Regions from separate parts of the Nesiotobacter zosterae genome, predicted to be linked through region 1. Evidence: predicted binding sites of a transcription regulator. Region 1 holds the regulator's gene; the other holds the start of a gene.
What was found. The regulator LexA, encoded in region 1, represses DNA repair genes until DNA is damaged. The targets are predictions, from matches to a motif close to TGTTCNNNNTGTGTTCNG.
Positions count from the first base shown of each region.

Region 2: Q3Y58_RS10765 (ATP-dependent helicase) is a predicted target of LexA. The motif match lies at 3,724-3,741, and genes of this name have one in related genera.

Region 1 is NZ_JAWXVZ010000002.1:267,861-278,128, reverse strand. Features, by position in the region: gene Q3Y58_RS04205 (VOC family protein) at 1-16, opposite strand, end outside; gene Q3Y58_RS04200 (CTP synthase) at 39-1,667, opposite strand; gene secG (preprotein translocase subunit SecG) at 1,802-2,173, opposite strand; gene Q3Y58_RS04190 (peptidylprolyl isomerase) at 2,529-4,415, shown strand; gene trpD (anthranilate phosphoribosyltransferase) at 4,490-5,506, shown strand; gene trpC (indole-3-glycerol phosphate synthase TrpC) at 5,530-6,321, shown strand; gene moaC (cyclic pyranopterin monophosphate synthase MoaC) at 6,376-6,882, shown strand; gene Q3Y58_RS04170 (molybdopterin molybdotransferase MoeA) at 6,879-8,087, shown strand; gene lexA (transcriptional repressor LexA) at 8,251-9,000, shown strand; gene Q3Y58_RS04160 (ComEC/Rec2 family competence protein) at 8,983-10,268, opposite strand, start outside.
Region 2 is NZ_JAWXVZ010000006.1:174,355-184,622, reverse strand. Features, by position in the region: gene Q3Y58_RS10770 (50S ribosomal protein L11 methyltransferase) at 223-1,125, opposite strand; gene Q3Y58_RS10765 (ATP-dependent helicase) at 1,232-3,667, opposite strand; gene ligA (NAD-dependent DNA ligase LigA) at 3,841-6,021, opposite strand; gene Q3Y58_RS10755 (glycosyltransferase family 87 protein) at 6,127-7,344, opposite strand; gene recN (DNA repair protein RecN) at 7,525-9,195, opposite strand; gene Q3Y58_RS10745 (outer membrane protein assembly factor BamD) at 9,228-10,094, opposite strand; gene lpxC (UDP-3-O-acyl-N-acetylglucosamine deacetylase) at 10,251-10,268, opposite strand, start outside.

The DNA.
Region 1 (10,268 bases):
GATCAATCGCCTTCATGTGCCCTCCCGCACCTGATTGGTTAAACCAGACGCGAGTTGTCCCGCGCCGCTGCAATGAACGAGGCAAACAGCGGGTGCGGCTCAAACGGACGAGACTTCAGCTCTGGGTGATACTGTACGCCGATGTACCAAGGATGCTCAGGGATCTCGACTGTCTCAGGCAGAACACCATCTGGAGATGTGCCTGCAAACTTGAGCCCTGCCCCTTCAAGCTTCTCGCGGTAGTCGATGTTCACCTCATAACGGTGCCGGTGGCGCTCGGAGATTTCGTTGGAACCGTAGATCTCAGCGATACGAGAACCCTCTTCCAGACGGGCCGGATAAGCACCCAGTCGCATGGTCCCGCCAAGGTCACCATCTTCGCTGCGGGTTACCTGTGTGTTGCCGCGCGTCCATTCGGTCATCAGACCGACAACAGGTTCCTCTGCCGGACCAAACTCGGTGGAGTTTGCCTTGGTGATACCGGCAAGGTTACGGGCCGCTTCGATAACAGCCATTTGCATACCGAAACAAATGCCAAAGTAAGGAATCTTGTTCTTGCGCGCATACTCTGCAGCAGCGATCTTGCCTTCTGCGCCGCGCTCACCAAAGCCGCCAGGCACCAAGATGCCGTTCACATTCTCCAGAACCTGCCCCGGATCACGTTCTTCAAAAACTTCAGACTCAACCCACTCAAGATTGACCTTCACGTTGTTCGCCAAACCACCATGAACAAGTGCTTCGATGAGAGACTTGTAAGCGTCCTTCAGAACAGTGTACTTGCCGACAACCGCAATGGTCACCTCGCCTTCAGGACTTTGCAGACCATTGGCGATCTTTTCCCAACGGGTGAAGTCTGGCGCTGGTGCACCCGTAATGCCGAATGCCTGAAGAACCTGCTCGTCCAGACCTTCCTTGTGGTAGGCCAGCGGCACTTCATAGATGCTCTTGGCGTCGTAGGCCGGAATGACGGCTTCCTCACGCACATTACAGAACAGGGAAAGTTTCCGGCGCTCGTTTTCCGGGATCTGGCGGTCGCAGCGGATCAGCAGGATGTCAGGCTGGATACCAATGGAGCGCAGCTCCTTCACGGAGTGCTGGGTCGGCTTGGTCTTCATTTCGCCGGCGCTGGCAATGTAAGGCAGCAGCGTCAGATGAATGTAAACCGCCTGGCCGCGGGGCAATTCATTGCCAAGCTGGCGGATCGCTTCAAAGAACGGCAGACCTTCGATGTCGCCCACAGTGCCGCCGATTTCACAAAGGACGAAGTCGTAGCCCTCATTGCCTTCCAGAACGAAATTCTTAATGGCATCGGTCACATGCGGGATCACCTGAACCGTTCCGCCGAGATAATCGCCGCGCCGCTCCTTGGCAATGATTTCCTGATAGATGCGACCGGTGGTGATGTTGTCCTGCTTGTTGGCTGGACGCCCTGTAAACCGCTCGTAGTGACCGAGGTCGAGATCCGTTTCCGCCCCATCGTCAGTCACATAACACTCACCGTGCTGGTAAGGGCTCATGGTACCGGGGTCGACGTTCAGATAGGGATCCAGTTTTCTAAGACGAACTTTGTAGCCGCGCGCCTGCAAGGCTGCGCCCAGTGCTGCGGAAGCCAAACCCTTACCGAGAGAGGAAACCACACCACCTGTGATGAAGATATACCGCGCCATGGATCACTACCATTTGCTTGAAGAGCGTCTGCAAACACTCTGTTGTTATTAAACGCATAAAGACGGACGCTGCGATCTGATCGCAGCGCCGTACTCAGTAACTTATAGCTCTCACCTGCTGCGTGGCAGGTAGATTACTGTGCTGTTGGCACTTGAGGACCAGATGGCTGCTCGGTTGGAGCGCCATCAAGCTGATCGAGAATGCCGTTGCCTGAAGTACCTTCACTCTGCTCGACAGGAGCAGAAGGCACTTCATCAAGGATAGACGCAGGACGGTCATCCCAACGTGCAATCAAAGACAGGCCAAGAGAGGTTGCGAAGAAGATCACTGCCAGAATGGCAGTTCCGCGGGTCAGTACGTTTGCAGTACCGCGGCTTGACATGAAGCCACCGCCGCCACCGCCGCCCCCGATGCCGAGAGCGCCACCTTCAGACCGCTGCAAGAGGATCATGGCCACAAGAGCAACCACGACCATCAGGTGGATTACAATAATAACGGTATCCATTGGTTTCCGTAGGTTTGAAATTCGTTTTGCGGCCTTCTAGCCTAAATTCATCTTGGTTTCCACCCTTAAACACATGGCATCGAATTGCATCTGCATTTCACCACCTCAAAAACCGCCAGCACTTTGCTGAACTGGGCCCGTTTTGGTGTTTATCAACACCCTCGCCTTAGGCGCGCAAGCAGCGAATGGGGCAACTCCTTGTGAATTCGCAGCTAAATCCCAGAAGAACTCTAGATTTTGGGCCACACAACCTTGCCCACACAATACAGGCTCTTTATGATCCGCCCGCCTTGCATTCAGTAGCGGGTGAACTCACATCACCTCTGCTTCGACAGATGAAAACGGATTTAAAAATATGCTGGACGCGCTGCGAAAAAGCGTTGGGACTTGGTTTGCAAAAGTACTCATCGGCTTGCTTGTCATAAGCTTTGCTATCTGGGGGATTGCCGACGTATTCACCGGTTTTGGAAACACATCGGTTGCAAAAGTCGGCGACACAGAAATCTCCTCTATGGAGTTTGAGGATGCATACCGCCGCCAACTCGACAACCTGTCCCGCCAGCTTGGCCAGCCGATCACACCAGAACAGGGTGCGGCATTTGGCATTCCGACTCAGGTTCTTGGCCAGTTGATTGGCGAAGCCGCGCTTAATGATGTAGCGACCGGCCTGAGCTTGGGCGTCTCTGACGAAGCGGTGATCAAAACCATTCAGGAAAACCCGGCCTTCAGCGGCATCAACGGTGGGTTTGATCGCAGCCGTCTTGCGATGGTGCTGCGGAACGCGGGCATCTCCGAGGACGAGTTCGTTGTGCGCCAGCAAGCGCAGGCTGAACGCCTGCAGCTTATCGACGCTCTGGTTGGCGGCATGGTCGCTCCTGAGGCGCTGGTCAAAGCGTTCAACCACTACAGCACTGAAGAACGTAAGGTTGCTTACCTTCAGCTGACCAATGAAATCCTTGGCGATATCGGCGAACCCACCGAAGAAGAATTGAACGCTTTCTTCTCCGATCGCATCAGCTCATACCGCGCACCTGAATACCGTAAGGTTCGCTTCATCGAAGTCACCGCTGAAAAGATCGCCCAGCCAGAAGCTTTGACGGAAGAACAGGTCCGCGAAGAATATGAGCGTGTAAAGGACCGCTATCAGGTTCAAGAACAGCGCCGCATCTATCAGCTCTCCTTCCCTTCCGTTGAAGAGGCAGAAGCTGCTGCGGCAGAAATCGCTGGAGGCAAGTCCTTTGAGGACATCATGGCCGAGCGCAACGTCGACGTTTCAGATGTTGACCTTGGGTTACTTGGCCGCGCGGGCTTCCTTGATGATACCATCGGCGAAGCCGCCTTTGCACTGGCAGAGGGCGAAGTCAGCCCCGTCATCGAAGGCCGTTTCACCACCGTTTTGCTGAAGGCCGTAGAAATCAACGCAGCCGACGTTCAGCCCCTTGAAGAAGTGGCCGATGAAATCCGCACGGATCTGGCGCAGGACATTGCTGCTGACGAAATCTTCGACATCTACAATGAGGTGGAAGATGCGCGTGCTGGCGGCAGCACCTTTGAAGAAATCGCCGAGCGTTTCAGCCTTGAGCTTGTAGATGCACCGGCCTTTGATCAGTCAGGCCGCGGTCTGGACGAACAGCAGGCTGATCTTCCTGCACGCAACGAGCTTATCGCTGCAGCCTTCAACAGCGACATTGGCGTTGAGAACGATGCTCTCAACATTGGACGTGATGGCTACCTCTGGTTTGAAGTGACCGCAGTAACCCCGGAACGGGACCGCGAGCTCTCTGAGGTCCGTGATCGCGTGATCAAGGACTGGACGGCCTACCGTCAGGCGGAACTTCTGAAACAAACATCCGAGGAAGTCTTGGCGGAAGTAAACTCCGGCAAGTCCCTTGACGACGTCGCCGCAGAACGCTCCCTCACAGTTAAAACTGCAAGCGGTCTTCTTCGTGAGCAAATGACTGAGGTGATGGGCGCGGAAGCACTCGACGCTGTCTTCTCCGGCCCTGTTGGCACCAAGGCCGAAGTTGCGGCTCAGGATGGCTCCCGTCTGGTTCTTGAAGTCACGGACATCACCACTCCCGCAATGTTCGAAGATTCTGCACCGGTCCGTAATCTGGCCAGCCAGCTTTCCGCAGACTTGCAGAACTCACTGATTGGCGGTTTTGTGGATCGGGTGGAACAGGAGGCAGGCGTTCAGGTCAACCAGGCCTTGTTCAACCAAGTCACGGGCGTTTCTCGCTAAGTCGAGTTGAATTTGAAGCGGCCGGATGTTCAACTATCCGGCCGTTATTTTTTGTTCTCATTGGGATCACGGGCATGCGTAATTTGAAAGAACTGATCGCCATTGTGGCCAATGGCACTGCCTTGAACCGCGAGGAAGCCCGCGAGGCTTTTGAAATAATCATGTCCGGCAAGGCAACACCCGCACAAATCGGCGGCTTTCTGATGGCGCTGCGGGTGCGCGGTGAGCAGATCGATGAGCTGTCCGGCGCTGTTGAAACGATGCGCGCCAAGATGATCCCTGTTAAAGGCGTACCAGCAAACGCGATTGATATTGTTGGCACCGGCGGAGACGGTTCAGGCACCTATAACATCTCAACATGCACGGCGCTTGTTGTTGCAGGGTGCGGTGTGCCCGTTGCCAAACACGGCAACCGCTCGCTCTCTTCCAAATCCGGCTCCTCGGAAGCACTGGCCGAGCTTGGAATCAATCTGGACATCGCGCCCGGCAAGATTGCTGAGTGCATCAATGGCGCTGGAATCGGCTTCATGTTTGCCCCGAACCACCACGCCGCCATGAAGCATGTAGGCCCTGCCCGCATGGAGCTTGGAACGCGCACGATTTTCAACCTGCTTGGGCCGCTGGCCAACCCCGCTTCTGTCAAGCGTCAGATGACCGGTGTTTTTGCCAGGAACTGGGTGCGTCCCGTTGCCGAAACCCTGCGTGTCCTCGGCACAGAGAAAGCATGGATCGTTCACGGCTCGGATGGTCTTGATGAGATCACCACCACCGGCGAGACCTTTGTAGCCGAACTTAAAGACGGTGCCATTACCGAGTTCACCATAACCCCAGAGGACGCTGGCCTTCCTTTTGCAAACGCCGCGGACCTTAAGGGCGGTGAGCCGAAGGAAAACGCGGCCGCGCTTCTGGATGTTCTGGACGGCACGAAAAACGCCTACCGGGATATCGTAGTGTTTAATGCAGCAGCTTCACTGATGGTCGCGGACAAGGCCGCCACCTTGAAGGAAGGCGTGGAGTTGGCAGCACAGTCCATCGACACAGGCAGCGCCAAACGCCACCTTGAAAAGCTCGTTGCGATTTCAAACAGCTGATCCAACCCCAAAGGACGCAATTCATGGCCGATATTTTAAAAAAGATCGAAGCCTACAAGCGCGAAGAAATCGCGGCGGCCAAGGCAAAAACCTCGCTTGAGGACCTCAAGGCCATGGCAGCGGACCAGACCGCGCCCCGCGGCTTCCTGAAGGCGCTTGAAGCAAAGAAAGCCGAGGGCAAGTATGGCCTCATTGCCGAGATCAAGAAGGCAAGCCCATCCAAAGGCCTGATCCGCGCAGACTTTGATCCCCCTCTTTTGGCCCAAGCCTATGAGGAAGGTGGCGCAGCCTGCCTTTCGGTCCTAACGGATACGCCCTCTTTCCAGGGCAAACCTGAATACCTGATTGCAGCCCGAAATGTGGTAAGCCTGCCGGTCCTTCGCAAGGACTTCCTCTATGACACCTATCAGGTGCACGAGGCACGGGCATGGGGTGCAGACTGTATCCTGATCATCATGGCCGCTATTGATGATCGTCTTGCCAAGGATCTGGAAGAGACTGCCTTCGACCTCGGCATGGATGTGCTCATCGAGGTTCACAACGAAGAGGAAATGGAACGGGCCCTTGAGCTCAATTCCCGTCTCGTTGGCGTCAATAACCGCAACCTCAAGACCTTCGAGACTGCGCTTGAGACAAGCGAACGTTTGTCCTCCATGGTTCCGGAGGATCGCCTGCTTGTCGGCGAATCTGGCCTGTTCACCCCGGAAGACCTTTCGCGCATGAAACGCAGCGGTATTACCACCTTCCTGATCGGGGAGAGCCTGATGCGTCAAGAAAATGTGACTGCAGCAACGCGTTCTCTCTTGCGCACCTAAGCACAATTACGTTGGAATACCCCTCCTGATTCACCAATGGCTTGAGGGGTATTCATGCCTGAGAAATCCACCACCCTTACTCATCTGAATTCTTCGGGCGAAGCACACATGGTGGACGTCTCCGGAAAGGCCGAGACCTCTCGCACCGCGCGGGCACGGGGGTCTGTGCGCATGAAGCTTGAGACGCTGGAGATGATCCTTTCCGGCAACGCCAAAAAGGGCGATGTGTTGGCCACAGCTCGCATTGCAGGCATCATGGCTGCAAAGCGCACACACGAGCTTATTCCCCTCTGCCACCCCTTGGGCCTGACCAAGATCACCGTAGACATTTCTGAAAACCGCGACCTGCCCGGGCTGGATGTTGAAGTTCTAACCAAGGTCACCGGCCAGACCGGCGTGGAGATGGAAGCTCTCACCGCTGCCTCAATCACCTGCCTCACCATCTATGACATGGCCAAGGCCGCCGATAAGGCCATGGAAATCACAGATATTCGCCTCATCGAAAAAACGGGCGGCAAGTCGGGCGATTACCTGGCAGCAGAGGAGAAAAGCGCATCATGAGCCTCATCGCTGTCGAAGAAGCCCTCGCCCGCCTTTTGCAAGGTATCGACCCCGTTGCGGTTGAAAGCGTTGCCCTTGCAAGCGCAGGGGAACGCATTCTGGCCGAAGACGTGCATGCAACCCGCACCCAGCCGCCATTTTCCGCTTCCGCTATGGATGGGTATGCGGTTGTCAGCAGCGACACAATGAGCCCCGACAAGCCCCTGACTGTGATTGGCGAAGTCGCCGCTGGTTCCTCCTACCAAGGCACCTTGCAGCCGGGCCAAGCATTGCGCATCTTCACCGGTGCGCCGGTGCCTGACGGTGCCACCGCCATTCTCATTCAGGAAAACGCGCGCCGTGAAGGCGATCAGCTGTTTGCCCTGGAACCAACAAGAGAAGGCCAGTTCATTCGCCCAGCAGGCCTTGATTTCAAGCAGGGCGACGCGCTCCTCACCGCCGGAACCAAGCTGGATTTCCGCGCCCTGTCATTAGCCGGAGCCATGAACCACGCCGCCCTTCCCGTCCGCAGCCGCCCACTGGTTGCCATTCTTGCAAACGGCGATGAACTGGTCGAACCTGGCGAGACACCCGGCCCAAACCAGATCATTGCCTCAAACCAAGTGGGCATAGCAGAACTGGTGCGACGATGCGGCGGGCAGCCGCTCATGCTTGGCATTGCCCCGGATGACAGCGCCGACATAGGCAGCCGGGTCGCTCGCGCCATCAAGGAAAAGGCAGATGTGCTGGTCACCCTTGGCGGCGCGTCCGTTGGCGACCATGACCTCATTCAGAGCACTCTTGGGTCAGCGGGTATGGATCTTCAGTTCTGGCGCATTGCCATGCGTCCGGGCAAGCCACTGATGGCCGGCAGCATTGGCCCAATGAGGGTGCTCGGCCTTCCGGGAAACCCAGTTTCCAGCCTTGTGTGCGGCCTCCTGTTCCTGAAGCCGCTCATTGAGGCGCTACTGGCTCAAACCGCCCCAGCTCACAAGGCCGAACAGACACTGCCCCTCGGCGCACCTCTCAAGCCCAATGACATGCGACAGGACTATCTGCGCGCAAGGATCGAGGTCGACAATCAGGGCAACAAGAAGCTGGTGGCCTATGAGCGGCAGGATTCGTTCATGCTCTCTCTTCTTAGCGCATCCGACGCACTCATCGTGCGTCCACCCCATGCACCTGCTGCGGAGATTGGTGAGCAGGTACCTTACTTGCTGTTTTGAGGAATCATGGTTCTTTACGCCTAAATCAGGCCCAAAACCTATTGTTTTTGGGGGTAATAATCCGTCTTTAACGGTTGCAGAACACAATAGGAACAGGTAGTGTAGTGTTCGCGTTTTGTACCGAATTCACACTTATCTGGGCACCACGACGGGGAAGCTGCCAATGCTGACGAAAAAGCAACATGAACTGCTCATGTTCATCCATACGCGATTGCAGGAAGCAGGCGTTCCCCCTTCTTTTGACGAGATGAAGGACGCGCTGGAGCTTCGCTCAAAATCGGGCATCCATCGCCTCATCACCGCACTGGAGGAGCGTGGGTTCATTCGCCGGCTGCCCAACAGGGCGCGAGCGCTTGAAGTGATCAAACTGCCTGAGACCAGCGGCTATGCCTTAGGCGCGCAGCCCCGCTCCAAGGGCTTTGCCCCCGAGGTGATTGAAGGGTCTCTTGGCAAGAACACTGAGGAGAAGGCTCCACAAGCCGCCACACCAGTTCCTGCCGTTTCTTCCCCATCTGCTGCAACTGCGGGCGCCATGGTAGATGTGCCGGTTATGGGCCGCATTGCCGCTGGTGTACCAATTGAAGCGATTCAGACCCACAGTCATACCATCACCATGCCCGCAGACATGCTCGGCCGGGGTGATCACTATGCCCTTGAAGTGCGCGGTGATTCCATGATTGAGGTCGGGATTCTGGACGGTGACACCGTACTCATCAAACGCGGCGATACGGCCGAAACCGGCGATATCGTTGTCGCGCTTGTTGACGATGAAGAAGCCACGTTGAAGCGTCTGCGTAAAAAGGGCGGCACGATTGCACTGGAAGCTGCAAACCCTGCCTATGAGACCCGCATTTTCGGCCCCGACCGTGTGCGCATTCAGGGCAAGCTTGTCTCCCTATTCCGCAGCTACTAAGCCGCGCGCCCAGTTTTCAACGGCGGGCTGGAAGGCCCGTCGGTACGTTCCATAGGCCGCAACAACCCGCGCAATTTTCAAGCCATCTGGAGTGGGTTTCAGCCATATCGCATGGCTTCCTCGCTCAGTCAGCTGAGCTACATCCAGAACCAGCGGGGCGCGGCAATCCTCAGGAGCCTGCAATTGCGTCACCACCACATCTGCAAGGGCACAGTCTCTGGATAGCCCAGAAAGCTCCTTGGTCACTGCAATACGTATGAACTGGCCCTTGCCTGCGCCTTGATCAGGTGGCTTTTCAAGCCCGGCAATATAAACGCACCCAACTGCATCACAGGTACGGTCATCCCGTAGCGCCCGGTGATCTGAAAAGCTCCGTTTTTCGACCCCGAAGGCCTGCAGGAAGGAAGACGCAACAAATCCTTCCCGAGTTGCAGATACCCTAGGTTCTCCATTTACATTGAAGAATGCAATGGTTCGGCCATTGTCCGAGATCAAGAGATGTGGTGGTTCATAGGCGGCAAAAGCGACCGCTGACAAGCTGAGCGGCAGCAAAAAAAGCAGCTTGAACCTTCCCGGCAGCAGAGCAAACACAAGCACGGAACCCACCATCAAAAACGTGCCCAGCCAGCTCACCAAGCCGATAACGCCCATGTCGCCGGAAAGTTCGTGGACCCAATGGGCCACCTGCAAGATGAGATTGAGGCTCATCCCCATGCCCCAGAAAAACGGCGCTTCCGCACCAAGTGGCATAAACATCAAGCCCAAGATACCAAGAGGCATGGCAACGAAGCTGAAGACCGGCATGGCCAGCAAGTTGGCCACAAGCCCATAGGGCGCAATTTTCTGGAAATGGAATGCCGCGATTGGCCCGATGGCGAACTCGGCAATCAGTGAGGTCGCCCCGCAGGCCAGAAGCCACAGAACAGGCCCCCGTACCAAGGCACCCATTCGGGATTGGCGCTTGCCGCGCCGTTGGTTGCGCCCAACCTCTCGCCAAGCGCCATAGACGGCGATCAGCGCAGCAACTGCAGCAAAAGACATCTGAAAGCCCGGCTGCAACAGGTTTCCAGGTGCAATCATCAAGACAATCAGCGCAGCAAATCCGAGCGTTCTTAGGCTCAGCCCTCTCCGCCCCAGCAAGCTGGCCACAATCACGATGAGAACCATGATGTAGGCCCGCTGAGTGGCCACTGAAGCTCCGGAGAGGACAAGATAAAAACTGGCAAACCCCAATGCGCCAAACGCCGCAATGTGTGATATCTGGCCGG
Region 2 (10,268 bases), on a different contig from region 1:
CCACTCATTCGATATTAAATAACCGGATGACGCTCCTCCCAACGCATCCGGTGCTTATCAAACCCCTGCTTCCATGGGTTCGGCTCCTCCGATCCGAACTCTTCCTCCCAGGAAGCAGGGGTTTTTTATTGTCTAAATTCTCCCGAAAACGGTACTTGCGCATAACAAAAAAGGCGAGCCTGAAGCCCGCCTTCAACAACTTGGAAAACTGGTCGCGCCTTTTTATGGAGCCCAGTTGCCGCGCACGAGTGTCAGCGTGAGCCATCCGTCGATTTCACCGCGGCGGTCAAGGCGGAAGCCCTGCTGGCTGTAAGCAGAGATGATACGCGGCCCATCTTCAACGCGCAGGCCGGATAGCACCAAGGTCGACTGATCAGCCATGTTGCGAGCGAACTTCGCCGACATCTGAACAAGTGGCTTGGCGAGAATGTTCGCAACAGCCAGATCAAAAGGCCCGTACTCAGCAAAGCGGCGATCATCCACGCCAGCCGCAGTGAAGCCTTTCACCAAAGGTGCAACGCCATTCAACTTGGCATTTTCCAGAGCGGTTTTGGTGGCAATCGGATCGATATCAGTGGCAAGCACTTCCTGATTGGTAAGCTTTGCAAGGCCGATGGCCAACACGCCTGTGCCTGTTCCCAGATCCAGCATGCGTTCGTAGCGGCGACGCTTCAACAAGCGCTGAAGCTCCAACAGACACCCAGCTGTCGTGCCATGATGGCCTGTACCAAACGCCAGCGCCGCTTCAATCTCCAGCCCGATATCGTGTGTGGAAACCGCATCCTTGTCATGAGAGCCGTGCACCACGAAGCGCCCTGCCCGTACTGGCTTCAGGCCTTCAAGTGACTTTGCCACCCAGTTGATCTCTGGCAGTTCCACCACTTCAGCGTCTTCCGGCAGTTTGCCTTCTGGCAGCAGCGGCACGATCTGCGCCTTGGTCAAGGCGGTGGCGTCTTCAACTGTGCTGTCGAGTACCAGCACCTCAGCTGTCCACGTTCTGCCATCGCTGGAGCTTTCAAAAACGGCGACCGGAAAGCCCTCGTCCTCAAAAAGAAATTCCAGTTTCTCAGAAAGGGCCTTCGCCTCCGCCTCAGGGCGCGGAATGCGCACACGGATCGTTGCCATTCTTCGTTCCTATCACTTGTTCTGTTGGAAATGGCCATAAACGGACCAGCGCAGAAAGGCCAGTCCGCTCACACAGCTTCATGCGTTTTGGCCAGCAGATCAGCGCTCAGGTCCGCTCGACAAAGCCGTCCAGCACCTTCTTGCGCCCTGCCTTCTCAAAATCGACGGTCAGTTTGTTACCTTCAACCGCGGAAATGTGGCCATAGCCGAACTTCAGATGGAAGATGCGCTCGCCAATTGAGAACTCGGAAGCCCCGTCACTGACAGACTTGGCGACAAGCTCTCCTTCAATGGTCTTTGGGCCTGCGCGCTGTTGTCTGCGGGTTTGTGTGCCGCCATGCGTGCGGCCAAGACCTGTGCCTGCTGCACGCGCTTGCTTGGCCCGCTGCCACCCCGGCGTGGAGTAGGTGTTCTTAAAAGGATCGTGGTTATCAAACCGGCTTGCGCCATAACCGCCGCCCGCACCACCTGCGCCGTAGCCGCCATAGGTCGAGCCTTGCTCAACAACCTCAACATTGTCGTGGGGCAGTTCATCAAGGAACCGGGACGGAATGGAAGACTGCCAGGAGCCATGAATGCGGCGATTGGAAGCAAACCAGATCTTGACCCGCTGCCGCCCACGCGTGACGCCCACATAGGCCAGACGCCGCTCTTCCTCAAGACCCGCCTGCCCGGTTTCGTCAAGCGCCCGCTGGTTGGGGAACACGCCCTCCTCCCAGCCCGGAAGGAACACGGTGTCGAACTCAAGCCCTTTGGCGGAATGCAGCGTCATGATGGACACCGCATCTTCCTCGTTCTCACCCTCTCGGTCCATGACCAGAGAGATATGCTCTAGGAAGCCTGCCATGCTCTCAAACTCTTCCATGGAGCGGATGAGTTCTTTCAGGTTGTCCAGACGTCCCGGCGCTTCCGCAGAACGGTCGGCGCGCCACATGGCCGTGTAACCGCTCTCATCCAGAATAACTTCCGCAAGCTCCGTATGGCTCATGCTGTCCAGCTGCAGCCGCCAGCCATCAAACTGCGCCAGAAGATCCGCAAGGGACTTGCGCGCCTTTGGACGCAGCTCCTCCGTATGGATCAGTTCGGATGCGGCTTGCATCAGCGGAATGCGTTCTGCACGGGCATACTCATGAACCAGCTTCAGGGACGCTTCACCCAGACCGCGCTTGGGCGTGTTCACAATACGCTCGAACGCAAGATCATCGGTTGGCTGCATCACACAGCGGAAGTAGGCCAGCGCATCGCGGATTTCCATGCGCTCATAAAAGCGCGGACCTCCAATGACGCGGTAGTTGAGGCCCAGAGTGATGAAACGATCTTCAAATTCGCGCATCTGGAAGGACGCACGCACAAGGATCGCCATCTCGTTGAGAAGATGCCCCTTGGTCTGCAACGTTTCGATCTCGTCGCCAATGGCGCGCGCTTCCTCCTGAGAATCCCAGGCTGACGCAACCGAGACCAGTTCCGCCTCAGGGTCCATGGCATCGGTGAACAGGGTTTTGCCCAAACGCCCCTTGTTATGCGCGATCAGATGGGAAGCCGCCGCCAGAATGTGGCTGGTGGAGCGATAGTTCCGTTCCAGCCGGATTACCGCCGCACCGGGAAAGTCATGTTCGAAACGCAGGATGTTGTCCACTTCAGCGCCGCGCCAGCCATAAATGGACTGGTCATCGTCGCCCACACAGCAGACGTTGTGATTGCCCTGCGCCAGCAAACGGAGCCACAGGTACTGCGCAATGTTGGTGTCTTGATACTCGTCCACCATCATGTAGCGGAAGCGGTTCTGGAAGCTCTTCAGCACATCCGGATGATCGCGGAAGATCGTGATGCAGTGGAGCAGCAGATCGCCAAAGTCACAAGCATTCAGGATCGACAGACGTTCCTGATAGGTCTCATAAAGGTGGCGCCCCTTGCCATTTCCAAAGCTCTGCGCTTCGCCAACGGGCACCTGCGCCGGTGTGAGACCGCGGTTCTTCCAGCTGTCCATCATGCCGGCGAAGGTCTTGGCAGTCCAACGCTTGTCGTCCAAGCCTTCGGCCTGAATGATCTGCTTGATCAGCCGCAACTGGTCGTCCGTATCCAAAATCGAGAATGACGACTTCAGACCCACAAGTTCTGCATGACGACGCAGGATCTTCACGCAGATGGCGTGGAACGTGCCAAGCCAGGCCATGCCTTCCACGTTGTCGCCCACATAGCGGCCAATGCGGTCCTTCATCTCCCGCGCTGCCTTGTTGGTGAACGTCACCGCCAGTATCTGCGCAGGCGTTGCCCGCCCCGTTGCCAGAATATGAGCAATACGCGTTGTCAGAACGCGGGTCTTGCCCGTGCCTGCACCGGCCAGCACCAGCACCGGACCATCCATGGTTTCAACGGCGCGGCGCTGCTCAGAGTTCAACCCCTCCAGATAGGTCGCCGCCTGTGCCGGTTGCCGCGCTGCCATGGCGCGCGCAGCAATGCCGCCAGCTCGTGGTTGATGAGATCCCGCCGGGGTCACATCACCAGAGTCATCGGGCACCGGCCAGTTGGAGGAATTTGACATGGGTCTCTTTCGCAAAGGTTCGAGTAGCGGGTTAAAAGATTCCTAACTCAGATAACTAGAACATTGTAGCAACATAATCCATCTCTGGAGATCACTGCCTGTGGACGCTCCAGAGCATTGTCATGCATCCAGTGACTTATCGAGGGTCAGCCCTTCAACACACGGCAAATGGCCTAGTCAGCCCCAGTGAGTTTGAACCAGTCATCTTCTGAAATGACCTCAATACCCAGCTCCTGTGCTTTCTTCAGCTTGGACCCTGCCCCCGGACCTGCAATCACCATGTCTGTCTTCTTGGAGACAGAGCCGGAAACTTTTGCGCCCAGAGCTTCGGCCTGAGACTTGGCCTCATCTCGGCTGAGGCGCTCCAGACTGCCGGTGAACACCAGTGTCTTTCCAGCAACTGGAGAGCCGGAAGTATCTTCCACCACAACGTCTTTGGGGGTCACCTGCTCCAGCAGCCGGTCCAACTCGGCAATGTTGTGCTCCTCGCCAAAGAACTGCGAAAGAGCCTCCGCAACAGTGGCACCAATGCCATCAATGTCGTTGAGATCACGGTAGGCTTCCGAAGTGGGGTCTCCTGCCGCCTTCATCGCTTCATAAAACGCCTCCCAAGAGCCATAGGCACGCGCCAGCAGCTTTGCATTGCCCTCGCCCACATGACGAATGCCAAGAGCGTAGATGAAGCGGTTCAAATCAATGAACCGCCGCGTATCAATGGCATCAAACAGTTTGCGAGCCGAAACGGCACCCCAGCCTTCGCGGCTGCGCAGTTTGGTCAAGGAGCTGCTGTCGCGCTCGCGCAAGGTGAAGATGTCGGAGGGCGTGCGCACGCCGCCCTTGTCCATGTCGAACTCGAAAAACATCTCTACTTGCTTGGCGCCCAGCCCTTCAATGTCAAAGGCATTGCGGGAGACGAAATGCTTCAGCTTTTCAACCGCCTGGGCCGGGCAAATGAGCCCCCCGGAACACCGGCGCACCGCATCCGAACGCCCAGTTTTCGGGTTCACCTCGCGGTCGGCGTTGGACCCGCAAGCGGGGCAATGGTCCGGAAACATGAAAGGCGTGCTGTCTTCCGGACGGCGGTTGAGGTCCACATCCAGCACCTGCGGAATGACATCACCGGCGCGCTGGATTACCACCGTATCTCCAACGCGAATATCCTTGCCCCCGCGCAGTGCTTCGCCCTTGGGGCCAATGCCCTTGATGTAATCCTCGTTGTGGAGCGTGGCATTGGAGACAACCACCCCGCCAACCGTGACCGGCTCCAGCTTGGCAACCGGCGTCAACGCGCCGGTACGTCCCACTTGGATTTCGATCTCACGCAGGATGGTGAAGGCCTTTTCCGCCGGAAACTTGTGCGCAATAGCCCATCGCGGCGAGCGCGAAATGAACCCAAGTCGGCGCTGCAGTTCCAGATCGTCCACCTTGTAGACAACGCCATCGATGTCATAGCCAAGGCTCGCCCGATCTTCTTCAATGCGGTGATAGACCTCCAACAGCTCCTCAGCACTTACACAGCGCTTCATGAGCGAGTTGATCTTGAACCCCCATGTCTGAAAGGTCTCAACCATTCCCATCTGGGTGTTGGCAGGCAGATCGCTGATCTCCCCCCACGCATAAGCGAAAAACTTCAAAGGCCGGGACTTGGTGATCTCTGCATTGAGCTGACGCAGTGACCCGGCGGCGGCATTACGCGGGTTTGCAAACACCTTGCCGCCATTTGCCTGCATGCGTGCGTTGAGCGCCTCGAAATCAGCATGCGCCATGTACACTTCACCGCGCACTTCCACGATTTCAGGCACACCTGCAGGCAAGGTCTGAGGAATGTCGGCAATGGTTCGTGCATTGGCGGTGACATTTTCACCGGTCGTGCCATCGCCGCGCGTTGCCGCATGCACCAACTTGCCGTTTTCATAGCGCAGCGCCAACGACAGCCCATCAATCTTGGGTTCTGCGGTGACCGCCAGATCGCCCATAAGCGGATCGTATCGCAAGAAGCGGCGTACACGCCCCAAGAACTCTCGCAGATCGTCATCACTGAAAGCGTTATCCAGCGACAGCATCGGCACGCTGTGGGTGATTTTGCCAAAACCTTCGGCCAGCTCACCCCCCACGCGATTTGACGCGCTGTCCTCACGCACCAAGTCCGGGAAACGCTGCTCAAGGGCCTCATTGCGCCGCTTCAGCGCATCATACTCGGCATCGCTGATGATCGGCGCATCGTTGGTGTGATAGGCCTCATCATGGGTCTTCAGCTCACCGGCAAGCCGCTCCAGCTCAAGAACGGCTTCTTCGCGGGACAGGTCATCAACGGGTTTCTCAATGAGAGATTGGGCGCTTTCGGATGCGGACACGGGACGTGCTTCCTGAAACTGACTGAATTCTGTCCCTATCATTTGGCACAGCACACACCACCCGGCAACCTAAACGCCGCACCCATCCCAGTCTTTTGAGGGCCTTCAGGCTGTCAGGCCGGCATCGTGCCCAGAACGCTGCCCGGCCTCCTCCACTGGCGCCACAAGGCGCGGGATCACGAAAAACACGGCAACTACCAGCACCAGCGGTGCAATGGGCACCAGATGAGATGTGAGCGCGATGGCAGCAAACGGCAGCAGATAAAGTGCGGTGAGCGCGATCGGCTCGAATACCGGACTGTCGTAGTCAGAGGGTGCGAAGACCTCATGCCGGACGGCGTAGAAGTAAAGCAGCGGCGTCACCAGCGCCAAATCCCATACATATGTGAAGGGATTGGCAAGCACGATGCAGATCACAAACACCAGATCCCGTGCCTCACGGTCGCGCTCACGCCAGAACAGCCACACCACAACACATGCCGCCAGAACGGTTACAAGCGATTGGACCAGAACCACGCTCTCCTTGTTGAGCGCCATGGCGATCAGCGATCCAGTGACCGAGACAGCCATGGAAATGACCGGATTATCCGCTTGCAACAACGCTGAGAACTGGGTTGAAAACGCAGTTTGCCAATAAAGGCTCCAGCTTTCAGCGCCAAACAGCACGGTAGACAAGAACACTACGCCCGCAGCACTGCAAATGGCGGCGCTCAAGGCCATCATGTTGCGCGATGCAGCCAGCGCCAACAGGGAAAAACCAAAGACAAATGGCTCGATGACGGTAACACCCAACAGCAGTCCGGCATAAACCGGCGATAAAGGCAGGTGGCGCAGACCAGCACACAACAGCGCGGCCACAAAGATCACCGGCTGACCGTAAAGCACGCAAAGCAGGGATGCCGGGGCAAGGCAAACGAAATCAAGCGTATCAAACGAGCGGTAGCGCTCTTTGCAAGCCGTCACCAACGCTCCAATTCCGGCAAGAAAAAACAGTATGTAGGAAAACGTGAAAGGAACCACCGCAAACGGCAGGAGAAACAGCAACAGGCCGGGAGACATCACCCACTCATAAAACGGATGACTGCCCGGTGCATATTCAAGCGCGGTGAGGCGAAACTCAGGAAAATCCATCACCAACATCACATAGCCCCGCAGCGATAGCAGAGCCGCCTCGTAGAAGGCGAAGAAATCTCCCCCCAAACGCATGGCACTGAAGCCATAGTCCATCGGGTCCCAAAGAGCCCACAGGTACATGGGATAGCCAATAACAATCAGGGCGACGGCTATGTGAAAATAAGCCTTCAGACGAGGAAACGCATTCATCAGGCAACTCCGGTGACATACTCGATGCCCCTACTGTGCCAAAACAGCGTTAAATTATTGAAAATGCTAGCCTTTGTGAATTTTCACCCACCCCATTCACGGGGTCAAGCAATGGACCAGACAAGGGCCAGACAGGGACTAGGCCTTCTGTTTTCAAGCCAACAAAGCAAGGCGGAACGCTTACACCAGCGTTCCGTGAAGCAGTCGATCAGCCGCCATGCGGGCTTCCTCGGTGATCGTGGAACCTGCCAACATACGCGCCACTTCTTCGCGCCGGTCTTTTTCGGCAATCCGTGTCACGCGGGTCGCAACGCGCTCTTCATCCACCTCGCCCTTTTCGATGAGGAAGTGGCCTTCGGCGCGAGCGGCGACCTGCGGCGCATGAGTGACGGTAAGCACCTGCACGTTCTCGGCAAGGCGTGCCAAACGCACACCAATGGCCTCTGCCACCGCACCACCCACACCCGTGTCAATTTCATCGAACACCAGCGTCGGTGCTGATCCCTTGTCCGCAAGCGATACCTTGAGCGCCAACAGGAAGCGAGAAAGCTCACCACCTGACGCAACCTTGAACATGGGCCCCGGTCGGGTGCCCGGGTTGGTCTGGGCCCAAAACTCGATGGTATCGATACCCTCGCTGCCTCGGTTCTCAGGATCGGTGTCCTGTTGAATGATGAAACGCGCGCGCTCCAGCTTCAAGGATGGCAGTTCAGCATGCACCGCTTCTTCCAGTGCGCGGGCCGCATTGCTGCGCTTTTCAGAGAGACTGCGCGCCAATGCATCATAGGTTGCTCGCGCCTCGGCTACTGCCTTTTCAAGCGCATGAAGTTTCTCTTCACCAGCATCCAGATCAGCAAGGTCCGCGGCCATCTGATCCCGCAGGGCAGCAAGTTCATCAACCGGGCGCGAGTACTTTCGGGAGGCAGCACGCAGCGCAAACAGACGCTCTTCGGTCTGTTCCAGCTCACCGCGATCAAAGTTTGTATCCCGAAGCGCCCCCTCCAGACCACTGCGGCCATCTTCCAGATGGTCCAAAGCGGTTCCGAGCGCTTCGACAACACTGGTCAGATAGGCTGGGGCCTGATCTACCTTGCGCTCCAGGCGGCGCAGCAGACTGGCCAGTTCAGGAATGGGAGAAGCAGGGCCATCAAGCGTGTCGAAAGCTTCCTGCAAGTCGCCGGCAATTTTCTCCACCTGCATCATGTCCTGACGACGCAGAGCCAGCGCTTCCTCCTCCCCCTCTTGTGGGTCAAGGGCGCTCAGCTCATCAACGCTGTCACGCAGATAGTCGGCTTCTTTACGAGCTTCTTCGATGCGCGCGATATGATCCTTGAGCGTCTTTTCAGCTTTGCGCACATCACGTGAAGCCTCGCGCACCGCTGCCGTGGCGTCCTCAAGCCCGCCAAAGCTGTCAAGCAACATGCGGTGGCTTTCCGGATCGACCAAAGCCCGGTCGTCATGCTGGCCGTGCACTTCGACCATGAGCGCCCCAATCTGGCGCATCAGGCCCGCGCTCACAGGCGCGTCATTGACAAACGCGCGGGTGCGCCCGTCCTGTGACTGAACACGGCGCAGTATGATATCTGCATCGTGTTCCAGATCGTTTTCTTGAAGAAGGCGGCGTACCGGATGGTTCATGGGCACATCAAATGCCGCTGTCACCTGTCCCTGTTTCTGGCCGTGGCGCACAAGACCAGCGTCCCCGCGCCCACCAAGGGCGAGAGAGAGGGAATCAAGCAGGATGGATTTACCGGCACCAGTCTCACCGGTAAGAACGCTCATACCTGCAGAGAACTGCAGGTCGAGCTTATCAATGAGAACGATATCCCGAATAGACAGCGTCGAAAGCATAAGGCCCTATCAGCATGCTGAGAACGGAGCGATCAAAGCAATTTGATATCCCCAAACGCCCGTGAAATCCAGCTGCTTTCGTTCTCGTTTGGTTCGTACCCACCCTTTTGCAGCAGAGAGTACGCATCACGGTACCACTGGCTCTCAGGGAAGTTGTGACCAAGCACGGCTGCAGCTGTCTGCGCCTCGTTGACAACACCAAGCGCATAGTAGCTTTCCACCAGGCGGAACAGCGCCTCTTCAACGTGGCGCGTCGTCTGGTAGTTCAGCACGACAACCTTGAAGCGATTGATGGAGGCAAGGTACTGACGGCGCTGCAGATAGTAGCGGCCGACTTCCATTTCCTTACCAGCAAGCTGGTCATGGGCCACGCGAATGCGCTGGCGTGCCTGATTGGCATATTCTGAATCCGGGAAGCGCTGGACCACTTCATCAAACGCCTTCAAGGCGCGCTGAGTGGAACGCTGATCACGGCCCACATCCGGGATCTGGCGATAATAGGATTCGCCGATCAGGAAGAGCGCATAGGCTGCATCTTCATTACCAGGATAAAGAGTTACGAAACGGTCTGCGGCCGCAATGGCTTCTGGATACTTGCTCATCGTGAAGTTCAGATAAGCAATGTTGATCAGCGCCTTGCGTGCATACTCTGAATACGGATAGACGCGATCCAGTTCACTGAACTTCTTCTCAGCGTCTTTAAGCTTGCCCTCAGCGCGCAGGGCAAGGCCCTGGTTAAACATGAGTTCAGCAGGCGTGTCGTCGAATGCGTATTCGTCTACTTTTTCCTGAGAGGCACATCCAGCAACTGCTAGCGCAATCGCCAGTGAGAGAAACCGAACTGTCTTGCCCAAGCCCTTGCGAGCACTATTCCCCTGAGCATCACCCCAATGCAGCAATGTTTCCAAGCTCCTTATGTCACTTCAGGAATCGGGCACACCCCACCCCGTCAGACGCTTCTAACTGAATGTACCGACCTCGTCACCACTACGCGTGCCATTTGCCGCTAATTTGTGACGGATGTGGGGCATAACCTTTGAATAATGACAGGTTTCTCAGGAAACTTCAGGGCC